DNA from 4 places in the Micromonospora sp. DT231 genome. Region 1 is predicted to be linked to each of the others. Evidence: riboswitches for the same ligand, from Rfam matches in the RefSeq annotation. Region 1 holds a riboswitch; each other region holds the start of a gene.
The links. A riboswitch is a leader RNA that binds a small molecule or an ion and turns the genes downstream of it on or off. The one in region 1 is predicted to bind cyclic di-AMP.
Positions count from the first base shown of each region.

Region 1 (3,173 bases):
CCCGCGAGGTGGCCGCGGCCGAGGTCGTCGACAGGCGCCGGTACGCCGAGGAGGTGGCTGTCGCCGCGGCCGGCGCGGCCAGGACGGCCCAGCGGCGGCGCGATGCCTGGCTGATCAGTCAGGAGCAGGCGGAACGGGCCTGGGCGCGGTACGACGAGGCGGACGCCGCCGCGCGCCGCTTCGCGGGATCCGGGGCGCTGCCCACCCCGGGCACCCCCCGCACCCCGGCCGAGTACGCCGCCCGGGAGCGCTACCTGCACCGTGCGGCGACGGCGGCGTACTGGCGGGGCGACCTGAGCATGGCGCAGCTCAGCGACGTGTTCGGGCGGCGGCACGGCTGGGATCCCCGGCGGCACCCGGTCGAGCAGGAAGCGCTGCTCAGCCGGGCGATCCGGGACGCGCGACGGGCCGACCACCAGGCCGCCGCCGACGCGGAGCGGGCCGCCTGGCGGGCCGCGGAACTGGCCGCCGAGTCGGCGCGCGCCCTTGTCCAGGAGGCGGCTTTGGCAGCGGCCCGGCTGCGGCCCAGCCGGGCACCGGCCCGCCGGCTGGTGCCCGGGGCTGCCCGCCCCGCCGTCGTGACACGCTGGCGTCCCGCCCGTGCGGGTTGAGCTCGATCCGTTATGTGAGCCCGCTCACCGCATTCCGAAATCGGGCGTCCGGCACGATCGGCTCGATTGTTCCCGGGATTGTGGCCGCACTTTTGGCGACCTGTCCGGTTGTCGCCCGTAGGCGTCACCGTAACCGCTTGTCCCATCGAGTCACGTCATCGGCCAGACGCGGAGAAATTGCTGCGCCGATCCGGGTTTACGCAGGTGAACCTGGCTTGGCAGGGTGTGAACGGGCCAGTAGTGTCGTCCCGTCCGGTGCGGTAACCGATCGCAAGAGGCGACGCCGCGCCGACCCGCTTAATCGTGATGAACGAACCGGGGACCCATCAGTAAGTCCGGGGTGAATCCGCGAGCCACGGCCCGCGGTAGGGCGATCTTCCCGCCCGAATCCGTCAGCTAACCCGGTAGGCGGTCTCGGAAGGAGTTCCATCCTCGTGCAGCATCTCTCCACCCCTCGGCTGTTCCCTCGCCTCCACGGCGCAGCGGTGCCCCCGCTCATCGGTCACGTGACGGTGAGCTGACCCCCGGGTCATCGCCCAACCGCCCGGCCACGCCGGGTGTTCCCCTGAGCGGTTCACCATCCGCGGACCATCGTCCGCGCGCTGGCCCCTGCCCGGATACCGGCCCGGCCCCGGTGTGCCGCTCTCCCCCCCGATCCGTGGAGGACCCCGTGAAGCACACCATGCAGCGTCAGCTCCGCCGCATCGCCACCCAGCGCCCGTACCAGATCGCCGCCGCCTCCGCCGCGGCCCTCGTGATCGCCACCACCACCGGCACCCTGCTCGCCACCACCGACGACGCGCCGGCCGGCCAGCGCACCGCGACCACTGTCGCCGAGATGCGCAGCGACGTCGCCGCCTCCCGTGGCGAGGTGCGAGACGCCTCCCCGTCGGCCAGCGCCGCGCCGACGAGCGCCGCCCCGGCCACCAGCGCCGCCGCGCCCGCCGCCAAGGCGAGCAGCAACCCGGACCTGACCCGCAAGCCGGAGCGGCCGAAGCCGCCGGCGACAAAGGTGCTCGACTACGAGTACGAGGCGCAGAACACCTACTACAACTGCGGCCCGGCGGCCACCCGCAACGCGCTCAGCGCCACCGGGATCGACCGTACCCAGGAGGAACTCGGCGCCGAACTGGGCACCACCGAGATGGGCACCAACTCGGCCGAGGACACCACGCGGGTGCTCAACGCCGAGGTGAAGGGCTCCCCGTACCGGACCCGGATGTTCGCCGGCGCGCCCAGCCCGGCCCAGATGGACCGCCTCCAGGCCGACGTCGTCAAGGCCATCACCGACGGCCGGGGCGTGGTCGCCAACGTCGTCGGGGACGCCACCGACACCGACGGCAGCTGGCACTCCTACGGCGGGGGGCACTACGTCGCCGTCGTGGGTTACAAGGACAACGGCCGCACGGTACGCATCGCCGACTCGGCGAACCCGTCCGACCCGTCGTACTGGATCACCACGATCGACCTGGCCAACTGGATCGCCAGCCGGGGCTACTCCGCCTGACCCAGGCACGCTGACCGCCACGGGCGCCGTCCCTCACGAGGGGCCGGCGCCCGTGGCGTCTCTCCCGCCGGTCCGGGGTACGCCCCCGTCGACGACTCTCGTCCGGGACCGTGAACCGTGGGAGACTGCGGCCGTGGTGGATGAATCGGGTGGTCACACCGGTCGACGGCCGGTCCTGCTGCTGTTGCACGGCATGGGGGCGACCGGTGACGTGTGGTTGCCGTGGGCGCCGCACCTGGAACGACACTGGCCCGGCCGGTGGCTGGCACCGGACCTCGCCGGCCACGGCTGGACGCCGCCGCTGCCGTCGTACTCCTTCGCCGGTTTCGCCCGGCGGATCGCGCCGGCCCTCGCCCTCGACGATCGTCTCGTCGTGCTCGGGCACTCGCTGGGTGGTGTGGTCGGCCTCGCGTTGGCCGCGCGCGACGCCGGGATGCCCGTGGACGCGGTGGTCGGGTTGGGGATCAAGGCGCTCTGGTCACCCGCCGAGCTGGACCGCGCCGCCGAGTTGGCCGCCCGCCCGGTGAGCTGGTTCGCCAGCCGCACCGAGGCGGCCCGCCGCTACCTGCGTGTCTCCGGGCTGGCCGGCCTGCTCCCGCCGGACCACCCGGTGGTGGACGCTGGCCTCCGTCAGGTCGACGGCCGGTGGCGTCTCGCCATGGATCCGAACGCCTTCGCCGTCGGCGAGCCCGACCTGAGCGCGCTGCTGGCGGCGATCGACGTGCCGGTGCTGCTGGCGCGCGGCGAGCACGATCCGATGGTCACCGACGCGCAGCTCAAGGAGTACGGCGTACCGGTCGCCACACTGCCCGGTCTCGGCCACAACGCGCACGTGGAGGATCCGGCGGCCGTCCTGGCGCTGCTGGACGCGTACCGCTGAGCTTCGTCGGGGTGATAAACCCGTAGTGCCGCCCCACCCCGACGCCTACCATTCCGCGGTGATGTCCCCTGTCGAGCAAGCCCTGGTCACGAGCGTGAGCCTGAACGTCGTCGACACCCGACTCGACGACGCGGCGCGTCGCTGCCGGCCGCTCGTCGCGTCGCTCGGCGCGGTG
Region 1 covers NZ_JBNCNO010000003.1:303,929-307,101, forward strand. The annotation lists gene ACPXBU_RS09570 (hypothetical protein) at 1-611, shown strand, start outside; cyclic di-AMP (ydaO/yuaA leader) riboswitch at 896-1,037, shown strand; gene ACPXBU_RS09575 (C39 family peptidase) at 1,270-2,118, shown strand; gene ACPXBU_RS09580 (alpha/beta fold hydrolase) at 2,252-2,998, shown strand; gene ACPXBU_RS09585 (hypothetical protein) at 3,057-3,173, shown strand, end outside.

Region 2 (3,173 bases), on a different contig from region 1:
GCCTGGAGGCCAAGGGCATGGAGTACGACGGTGTCGTGCTTGTCGCCCCGAGCGAGATCCGGGCGGATCCGGGTGCCGGGGTACGCACTCTCTACGTGGCGCTCTCCCGGGCCACGCAACGACTCACCACGATCGATCCGACCGGCTGATCCGGGGCATCGCCCGCGGACCAGCGGCCTACGCCACACTTGCATACATAGCGATGTGAGCATACATTTGACCCGGCCCCAACCGGCGGCGGAAGGTGGATCTCGTGGGCGCAGGTCATGACCACCACCATGGGTCGGTCGCCAATGCCGCACACCAGCACAGGGGCCGGCTCTGGGCGGCGTTCGGGCTGCTCGCCACCCTGATGGTGGTCGAGGCGGTGGCCGCCCTGCGCACCGGCTCACTCGCCCTGCTCTCCGACGCCGGGCACATGTTCACCGACGTGCTCGGCATCGGGATGGCGCTCGCCGCGATCACCGCGACCCGGCGGGCCACCACCGACCCGCAGCGCACCTTCGGGCTCTACCGACTCGAGGTGCTCGCCGCGCTCGCCAACGCCGTCCTGCTCTCCGGCGTCGCGATCTACGTGGTGATCGAGGCGATCCGCCGCTTCGGCGACCCGCACCAGGTCATCGCCGGCCCGATGCTCGCGGTGGCCGTGCTCGGCCTACTCGCGAACGTCGCCGCCTTCGCCCTGCTCCGCGCCGGAGCCCGGGAGAGCATCAACCTGCAGGGGGCCTACCTGGAGGTGCTCGGCGACCTGCTCGGCTCACTCGGCGTGATCGGCGCGGCGCTGCTCATCACTGTCACCGACTGGTGGTGGGCCGACCCACTCGTCGCGGTCGCCATCGGCGCGTTCATCCTGCCGCGCACCTGGCGGCTGGCCCGCGCCGCCGTCCGGATCCTTGTGCAGGCCGCCCCGGAACACCTCCAGGTGACCGCCGTGCACGACCGGTTGGCCGCGGTCCCCGGGGTGGTCGAGGTGCACGACCTGCACGTCTGGACGCTCACCTCGGGCATGGAGGTGGCCTCGGCGCACCTGACCATGGCACCCGGCGCCGAGGTCGGCACGGTGCTCACCGCGGCGCGTACCGCCCTGCACGACGACTTCCGGATCGAGCACGCGACGTTGCAGATCGAGCCCGGCGCCGCCCCCGGCGCCTGCGGCTCGATCGAGTGGTGACAGCATTCTCGTGACGACGCACGCACCGTCTGTCACATCGGCTGCAGCAGCCCCACCGGCACCGGTAGGCTCGGTCCCGGCCTCCACCAGGCGGCGCCCTCCAGGCGCCGGTGGCGGTCGCCGCCTAATCGCCCAACCGGGCGAACCGGGGAACCACGTTCCTGGGGTGCATCCGCGTCAGCGGTAGGGATCTTCCGTCCCGAACCCGTCAGCTAACCCGGTCGGCGGCTGACGGAAGGACATGCGCAGTGGCACCAGCACGACCACCCGCCGCCCGACTGGCGGCCCTGATCGTCGCGATGATCGCCCTCGGCGTCGCGCTCCCGGCCGGCACCGCCTCGGCCGCTCCCCCGACCGGCCTGCGGGCCGCCGCCGCACCCGACTCCGACGAGGAGGGCGGCACCCCCTCGCTACGCGCCCAACTCGAGGCCGCCAGCAAGGGCTACCTGGACGCGAAACGCGCTCTGGACACCTCCGTCAAACGGCAGCAGCAGCTCGCCACGCAGCTGAAGGAGATCGAGGTCGAGCTTGCCCAGCGCGACGGCAAGGTCGGCCAGATCGCCGGCGTGGCGTACCGCACCGGACGGCTCGGCGTGGTGTCGGCCCTGCTCAACAGCAGCAGCCCGGAGGGCTTCATGGACCGGGCCGCCGCGCTGGACGCGGTGGCCGCCAACGAGGACCGGGTGCTGCGCGACCTGCTCGCCACCAAGGACCAGGCCAGTCGCACCCGGGCCGCCCTGAACGGCGAGATCGTCGAACAACGCAAGCAGGTCACGGTGATGGCCAAGCGCAAGGACCAGGCCGAACGGGCCCTGACCGTGGCCAACACCCCCAAGCCGAAGACCACCGCCGACACCGGCTCCAACCGGGGCACCTCCAGCGCCAACGCGAAGGCGGCGCCGCGCAACTCCGACGGCTCGTGGCCATCCGAGTCGTGCAGCGTCAACGACCCCACGCCCGCCAGCGGCTGCATCACCCCGCGCACCCTGCACGCGCTCAACCAGGCCAAGGCCGCGGGCTTCACCAGGTACGTCTCCTGTCACCGCCCCAGCGGCTCCGGTGAACACCCCAAGGGCCGGGCCTGCGACTTCGCCGCGCAGGCGAGCGGCTTCGGCGGCAACGCCACCGGCGGCGACAAGACGTACGGCAACAACCTGGCCGCGTACTTCATCCGCAACGCCGACCAGCTCGCCGTGCTGTACGTGATCTGGTACCGGCAGATCTGGCTGCCCAGCAGCGGGTGGAAGTCGTACAGCGGCGCGGGTGGCACCCCCTCCACCGACCACACCAACCACGTGCACCTGTCGGTCTACTGACCCACCCGACGGGTGGCCCGGCCCGAGCCGGGGTTGATCCACGCGCGATCGCCGACTCCGGGGTATCCGGACCACGGGTTACCCCGGAGTCGGCGATGTCGTGTTGATCGTGGCGTCGGGTGACGTCGTCGCCCGGGTGGGCTGTCGCCGGGCGGGCTGTCGCCAGGCGGGCTGTCGCCAGGCGGGCTGTCGCCAGGCGGGCTACGTCGCCGGGCGGGCGGTTGCCGGGCGGCCTGCCGCAGGCGGGCTACGTTGCCGGGCGTACCGCTGATGTCGTCGGCGGTCGGACGACCCGGCGCGGCTCGGCGGGCAGCATCGCGGTATGCGTCGGATTTCTCCCACCGCCCGCAAGGGGCTCCTCACCCTGCACCTGGTCACCTCGCTCGGCTGGCTCGGCGCCGACCTGGTGCTCCTCACCCTCGGCATCGCCGTGCAGCGTGGCGCCGACCCGGCGGTGGTCTACCCGGTCACGGCGTTGGTCGGCACGGTGCTGTTCGCGCCGCTGAGCGTTGTGGTCTGGCTGATCGGGCTCGCCAGCGCGCTGCTCACCCCGTGGGGCCTGTGGCGCTACCGCTGGGTGCTGGCCAAGCTCGTGCTCACGACGGTGATGGTCGGGCTGGTGCTGTTCCTGCTCACGCCGAATCTGCGGCACGCCGGTGCGGTTGGCGCCGCCCTCCCCGCCCGGG
Region 2 covers NZ_JBNCNO010000017.1:80,660-83,832, reverse strand. The annotation lists gene ACPXBU_RS31150 (HelD family protein) at 1-149, shown strand, start outside; gene ACPXBU_RS31145 (cation diffusion facilitator family transporter) at 254-1,171, shown strand; cyclic di-AMP (ydaO/yuaA leader) riboswitch at 1,283-1,414, shown strand; gene ACPXBU_RS31140 (coiled-coil domain-containing protein) at 1,420-2,487, shown strand; gene ACPXBU_RS31135 (hypothetical protein) at 2,810-3,173, shown strand, end outside.
Region 2: another riboswitch for cyclic di-AMP. It lies ahead of ACPXBU_RS31140 (coiled-coil domain-containing protein); the one in region 1 lies ahead of ACPXBU_RS09575 (C39 family peptidase).

Region 3 (3,173 bases), on a different contig from region 1:
GCTGCGGGCGGATCGCGCGGGCCGGCAGCGTGATCCGCTCGCCGACGTCGGTCACCCGCGACGCGCCGGCGCCGATGGTGGTGAAGACCTCGTCGGCGAAGGCCGCCGCGGCGTCCGCGCTGTCCGCGCCGGCGTAGCGGGCCACCGCGCCGTACCAGGTGGCCGGGTCGGTGCCGGCACCGACCGGGGCGCCCAACTCCCGCTGGTACGAGGCCAGGAGTGCGGCCCCGCCCCGGATGTTGACGTCGGCGTCGGTGCGCAGCGCGTCGGGAGTCGCGCCGGTCAGCGCGGCGGCGGCATCCACGGTCTGCGACGCGGCGGCGGGTGGCGCCGGGTCCTGGGCCGTCCGGGGTACGGGTGCCAGCGCGGTACGGGAGTCGTCGCCGCGCGGGTCCTCGGCGCCGGTGTCGTGGTGACCACGCACGGGCAGAGCGGTCACGTGTCGGGCGTCGGTCAGGTGCATGGGGCCGTAGCCGCCGCTGGTGCTGGGTGTGCCGGCGTTGCTGTCCCAGCGGGACTCCAGGTAGGAGACGCCGAGCAGCACGTCGGTCGGTACGCCGTACTCGGCGGCCGCGGCGGCGTACCGCTGCTGGCGGTCGACGGTGGGTGCGGCGGCGTGGGCGGGTGCTCCGACCGCGGTCGCGGCGGCGAGCACGGCGACGGCGAGCAGCGCACGCCGGCCGGGCAGCAGGGTTGGATGGTGCATCGAACCCCCTAGATTTCGCGGGTGTGGATGACGCCACCCTCGCGCCGGCCGGGAGTCCGCGTCAATACCTTTCCATGTGTCGACCTGCCAGGAAATAAATCTTCACGTACGGGTCGGTGATCCTCTCCGATCGGTACGGAGTGTCACGGCCGCACGGGTTGCGGAGCGGTAACAAGCGTCTCTACTCTGGTCATTCGTCGGCCCGATAGCAGCTCCGTCCAGCCCGGGCGGTAACGGACCGACACCGCCGAGTCGTTTCCGAACGAACCGGGGACCCATGTCCCCCGGGGTGAATCCGCAGCCACTGCGGTAGGGCGCCGACTTCCCGCCCGAACCCGTCAGCTAACCCGGTAGGCGGTCAGGAAGAAGGAGTACGGAACCCCGGTGGCACTCCATGCCCCGCGGCCGTCGTCCGAGCGGTCGGCAACAGCCGGCCCGATGTCGATTGCGCCGCGCCCACGCTGGTCCCGCTTCACCACCGCGCTCGCCGCACTGGCCGGCGTCGCCGTCGTCCTGACCGGCAGCGCTACGGCGGCCCACGCCGACCCGTCCGTCGCCGAGATCGAGCGCCAGATCGACGCCGACTGGAACAAACTCGAACCGATCATCGAACAGCACAACGCCACCCGGACCGACCTCGCCGCCAAGCGCAAGCAGGCCCAGGCGCTGGCCGCCCGGATCGCCCCGCTGGAGCGCCAGGTCGACGCCGCGATGGACAAGGTCAGTGCCCTGGCCGTGCGCGCGTACAAGGGTGAGAACGTGCTGACCGTCAACGCGGTGCTGGGCAGCCGGTCACCCAGTGAGGTGGTCGGTCAGCTCGAACTGCTCGACCGCTTCGCGCACAACCAGCAGCAGGACGTCCGCGAGGTGGCCGACCTGCGCGACGAGTTGGCCGGGCAGAAGGCGCCGCTCGACGAGATGGTGGCCCAGCTGACCCGTACCGAGGCCCAGCTGGCGGCGAAGAAGAAGCAGATCAACGAGGAGATCGACAAGCTGCAGAAGCTGCGCCTCAAGGTGTACGGCAGCGGTGGCGGCGGTCCGTTGCGCCCCGCGCCCTGCCCCGGCAGCTATCCCGGTGGCGCCGCCGGCACCGCGGTCAAGTTCGCCTGCGCGCAGATCGGCAAGCCCTACGTCTGGGGTGCCGAGGGTCCGAACTCGTACGACTGCTCCGGACTCATGCTCGCCGCCTGGGCGAAGGCCGGGGTGTCACTGCCGCACAACGCCGCAGCCCAGAGCCGCGTCACCAAGAACGTCAGCAAGGCCGACCTGCGACCTGGCGACCTGGTCTTCTACTACAGCGACATCCACCACGTCGGGATGTACGTCGGTGGCGGCTGGGTGGTGCACGCCTCGCAGGCCGGCGAACCGGTCAAGATGAAGAGGGCCGACGACGGTCAGGTCCACAGCTACGGCCGTCCAGGCTGATCGATCGTGCTGATCGAAGGGCCCGTCGCGATTCGTCGCGGCGGGCCCTCGTCGTCAGCGGTTCAGCGGGTGGGCCAGGTGCGCCAGTGCTGCCAGGCGCGGCTCGGCGTCGGCCCCCGCTGCCCCTGGTATCGCGAGCCGTAGACCGCCGAGCCGTACGGGTGCTCGGCTGGCGAGGAGAGCCGGAAGATGCAGAGCTGCCCGATCTTCATGCCCGGCCAGAGGGTGATGGGCAGGTTCGCCACGTTCGAGAGTTCGAGCGTGACGTGCCCGGAGAAGCCGGGGTCGATGAAGCCGGCGGTGGAGTGCGTGAGCAGCCCGAGCCGCCCCAGTGAACTCTTGCCCTCCAGCCGGCCGGCGAGTTGGTCACCGAGCGAGATGACCTCGAGCGTCGAGGCGAGCACGAACTCCCCGGGGTGCAGCACGAACGGCTCCCCGTCGGGCACCTCGACCGCCGACGTCAGGTCGTCCTGCTGCATCGCCGGGTCGATGTGTGTGTAAAGGTGGTTGTTGAAGACCCGGAACAGCCGGTCCAGCCGCACGTCGATGCTTGAGGGTTGGACCAGGGTGGGCTCGAACGGCTCCAGGCCCAGCGTGCCGGCCTTGATCTCGGAGACCAGGTCGCGGTCGGAGAGCAGCATCGGACCACCATAGCGGCGGCCCGAAAACCCACCGGATTCGGTGCCGGTGACCAGCGCGTCGAGGTCGCTACTCGTACATTTGTTCGATAGAATGCTCGCATGGCTTCCTGGTCCGAATTCGCCGCCGACGAGCCCCGACTCGCCGACGGGATCCGCGTTCTCCTCCAGCAGTACGGGCCGGGCTTCGGCTACCTGGCCACGGTCCGTGCCGACGGCGGGCCCCGGGTCCATCCGGTCTCCCCGGTCATCACCGACGAGGGTCTGTTCTGCTTCATCATCGACTCCCCGAAGCGCCGTGACCTCGAACGCGACGGCCGCTACGCGCTGCACTCGTTCCCCCCGGAGGAGAGCGACGACGAGGCGTACGTGGCGGGGCGTGCCCGCCCGGTGACCGATCCGGT
Region 3 covers NZ_JBNCNO010000002.1:308,513-311,685, forward strand. The annotation lists gene ACPXBU_RS06225 (N-acetylmuramoyl-L-alanine amidase) at 1-706, opposite strand, end outside; cyclic di-AMP (ydaO/yuaA leader) riboswitch at 942-1,077, shown strand; gene ACPXBU_RS06230 (NlpC/P60 family protein) at 1,145-2,131, shown strand; gene dcd (dCTP deaminase) at 2,194-2,772, opposite strand; gene ACPXBU_RS06240 (pyridoxamine 5'-phosphate oxidase family protein) at 2,872-3,173, shown strand, end outside.
Region 3: another riboswitch for cyclic di-AMP. It lies ahead of ACPXBU_RS06230 (NlpC/P60 family protein); the one in region 1 lies ahead of ACPXBU_RS09575 (C39 family peptidase).

Region 4 (3,173 bases), on a different contig from region 1:
CCGCCCCGCTCCGTCCGCCCCACCCCGGGTGCGACGGATCCTCGTCATGACCGTGGTGCCCCTCTTCGTCGCCACAGTGGTCGCCGCGGCGCTGCTCTGGCCGCGCGGAGGAGCACCGCGGACCGACGGCGGAGCGGACGTGCCGCGCTACGCCGGCACGGTGACAAGGGTGGTGACCGAACCGTGCCCGCCGCTGCCGTCGAGCCCGGAGGGCACACCCAGGGTCGGCAACGGGCCGTGCGGCACCGTCGACGTCCGGGTGGACGACGGACCGGCCGCCGGCCAACAGGTGAGCACACCGGTGCCCGACGGCCCGGGCGCGCCACGGGTCGACGTCGGCGACGAGGTCGTCCTTGTCGAGTTGACCGACCCGACCGATCCCACGCTCAGTAACTGGAACATCGCCGAGCACCAGCGCGGCACCCCACTTGTGTGGTTGGCGGTGGTCTTCGCCGCCGCGATCGTCGCGTTCGGCCGGTGGCGGGGGCTGGCCGCGCTCGCCGGGTTGGCGGCCAGCTTCGCCATCCTGCTCACCTTCGTGCTGCCGGGCATCGGCGCCGGCCGGTCACCTCTCCTGGTGGCGGTGGTCGGCGCCGCCCTGATCATGTTCGTGGTGCTCTATCTGACCCACGGCGTCACCGCGCAGACCTCGGTCGCGGTGCTCGGCACCCTGGGCAGCCTGGTGCTGACCGGCGCGCTCGCCACCATCGCCACCGGGGCAACGCACCTCACCGGCTTCGGCAGCGAGGACGCGACGACTCTGTCGATGTTCCAGGGTGACGTGGACCTGCACGGCCTGCTGCTCGCCGGGATCATCATCGGGTCGCTCGGGGTGCTCGACGACGTGACGGTCACCCAGGCGGCCACCGTCACCGAGCTGGCGAACGCCAATCCCGGGCTGACCCGCAGGCAGCTCTACCGTGCGGCGACACGTGTCGGCCGGGCGCACATCGCCTCCACCGTCAACACGATCGTGCTGGCGTACGCGGGCGCGTCGCTGCCCCTGCTGCTCCTGCTCACCGCCGACGCGCGGCCGATCGGGCAGCTCCTCACCAGCGAGTTCCTCGCGCAGGAGATCGTCCGCAGCGCGGTCGCGACACTCGGGCTGATCGCCGCCGTGCCGCTGACCACCGGACTGGCCGCGATCGTGACCGCGGCCGGGCGCGCCGACACCACGCCGCCCGTCGATGCCACCCGGTCGCGCCCCCGGGCGGACGACCGGGCGGAGGCGCTGGCCGCCCTCAACGCGCCGCGATCGCGGCAACCCGACGAGCCGGACCAGACGCGGACCCGGCGCCCATCCACCGCCACCGACGGGTGGCCGGAGTCGAACAGGAGCACGGATACGGCATGGTGACACTCCTCAGCGTGACCAGATCGGGTCCCCCACCTGAGAACCGCGTCACTGGTTACCCACCGCTATGGCGAAATGACACTTTTGGTCGGCATCCAGGCGTAGCTCACCCAGTCGACTCTCGGGTAACCTCGCTGCCGGTTACCGATGAAGGCGCGAAGCGGCGCCTGCGGTGCCACCGCCCAATCGCCAACCGGCGAGCCGGGGACCCAGGTGTGTGGGGTGAATCCGCGTCAGCGGTAGGGGCCACTTCCGCCCCGAACCCGTCAGCTAACCCGGTCGGCGGTCGACGGAAGGGAACATTGTGACGGCACCCCTACGCCGCTGGATGACACCCGTGGTGGCCGTGATCGCCGCACTGACCGTGCTCGCCGGGCCCCTCCCGGCCCACGCCGCCCCGACGACCCCCACGCCGTCCGGGCACGAGGAGGACGGCGAGCCCCAGCTGCTCAACGACGTCATCGAGCAGGCCAACCGCGACTACTCCGCCGCCAAGTCCAGACTGGACAAGTCCAAGAAGCGGCAGCTCGAGTTGGCGCTTGAGGTGGACCGGGCCAAGGCCGACCTGGACGCGCTGGCGCCACAGGTCGGGGAGATCGCCGCCCAGTCGTACCGGACCGGTCGGATCGGCGCGCTGGCGATGCTGCTCGAAAGCGACGCTCCGGACACGTTCGTCCAACGTGCCGCGATGCTCGACGAGATCAACATGGTGAACGAGAACAAGCTCGCCGAGGTCAACGCGGTGAAGTCCCGCGCCGAGCAGGCCAAGCTGCTCCTCGACACCGAGGTCCGCGAGCAACAGAAGCAGACCGCCGTGATGGCCAAGCGGAAGACCGAGGCCGACAAGGCGCTCTCCCTGGTCGGCGGCAAGGGCTTCACCGGCGGCCTGGTGGACGCCACCTCGAAGGTCGCCAAGATCGGGCCGGGCCGCACCGCCGACGGTGACTGGAAGGCACAGTCCTGCAGCGAGAACGACCCGACCACGTCCGGCTGCATCACGCCACGCACGCTGCACGCGTACAAGGAGGTCAAGGCGGCCGGCTTCAACCGGTTCGTCGGCTGCTACCGCTCCGGCGGGCCGTGGGAGCACCCGAAGGGCCGCGCCTGCGACTGGTCGCTGCAGAAGAGCGGCTTCGCCCCGTGGCACAACAACGACACCCGGATGTACGGCAACAACGTCGCCGCCTTCCTCATCCGTAACGCCGACCGGCTCGGCATCTACTACGTGATCTGGAACCGGCAGATCTGGTTCCCGGCGAGCGGCTGGAAGTCGTACAGCGGGCCGTCGAACCACACCGACCACGTGCACATGTCGCTGCTCTGACCCACCGGATCCTTCGTCGAGGGCCGCTCCGCACCACGCGGGGCGGCCCTCGACGTGTCAGCCCCTAGGCGGCCGTGGCCGGGTCGGCCGACCCGGTCGGCACGTCGAGCGACGCGAAGCCGGCCGGGACGGCCGCCACCGGGCGTACGACTCCGGCGGCGAGGCGGTACGACACGCCCACCACCGCGCACCGCCCCTGCGCCACCTCGTCGGCCAGCACGGGCGACTGCCGGAGCAGCGTCTCGACGGTCTGCGCGATGTGGATGTCGACGATGCCGTCGATGTCGTGCACACCCTCGGCCTCGGCCCTGCGCAGACTGGGCAGCACGGCATCGACCACCGCGCCCAGGTGCCCGGGAGGTTGGGTGCCCGTCGCGGAGGACTCCCGCGCCGCCTGCACCGCCCCGCACGAGTCGTGGCCGAGCACCACCACGAGCGGGGTGCCGAGGACCGTCACCGCGTACTCCACGCTGCCGAGCACCTCCGGACCGGCGG
Region 4 covers NZ_JBNCNO010000021.1:49,323-52,495, reverse strand. The annotation lists gene ACPXBU_RS33690 (YibE/F family protein) at 1-1,357, shown strand, start outside; cyclic di-AMP (ydaO/yuaA leader) riboswitch at 1,524-1,654, shown strand; gene ACPXBU_RS33685 (coiled-coil domain-containing protein) at 1,659-2,678, shown strand; gene ACPXBU_RS33680 (carbonic anhydrase) at 2,743-3,173, opposite strand, start outside.
Region 4: another riboswitch for cyclic di-AMP. It lies ahead of ACPXBU_RS33685 (coiled-coil domain-containing protein); the one in region 1 lies ahead of ACPXBU_RS09575 (C39 family peptidase).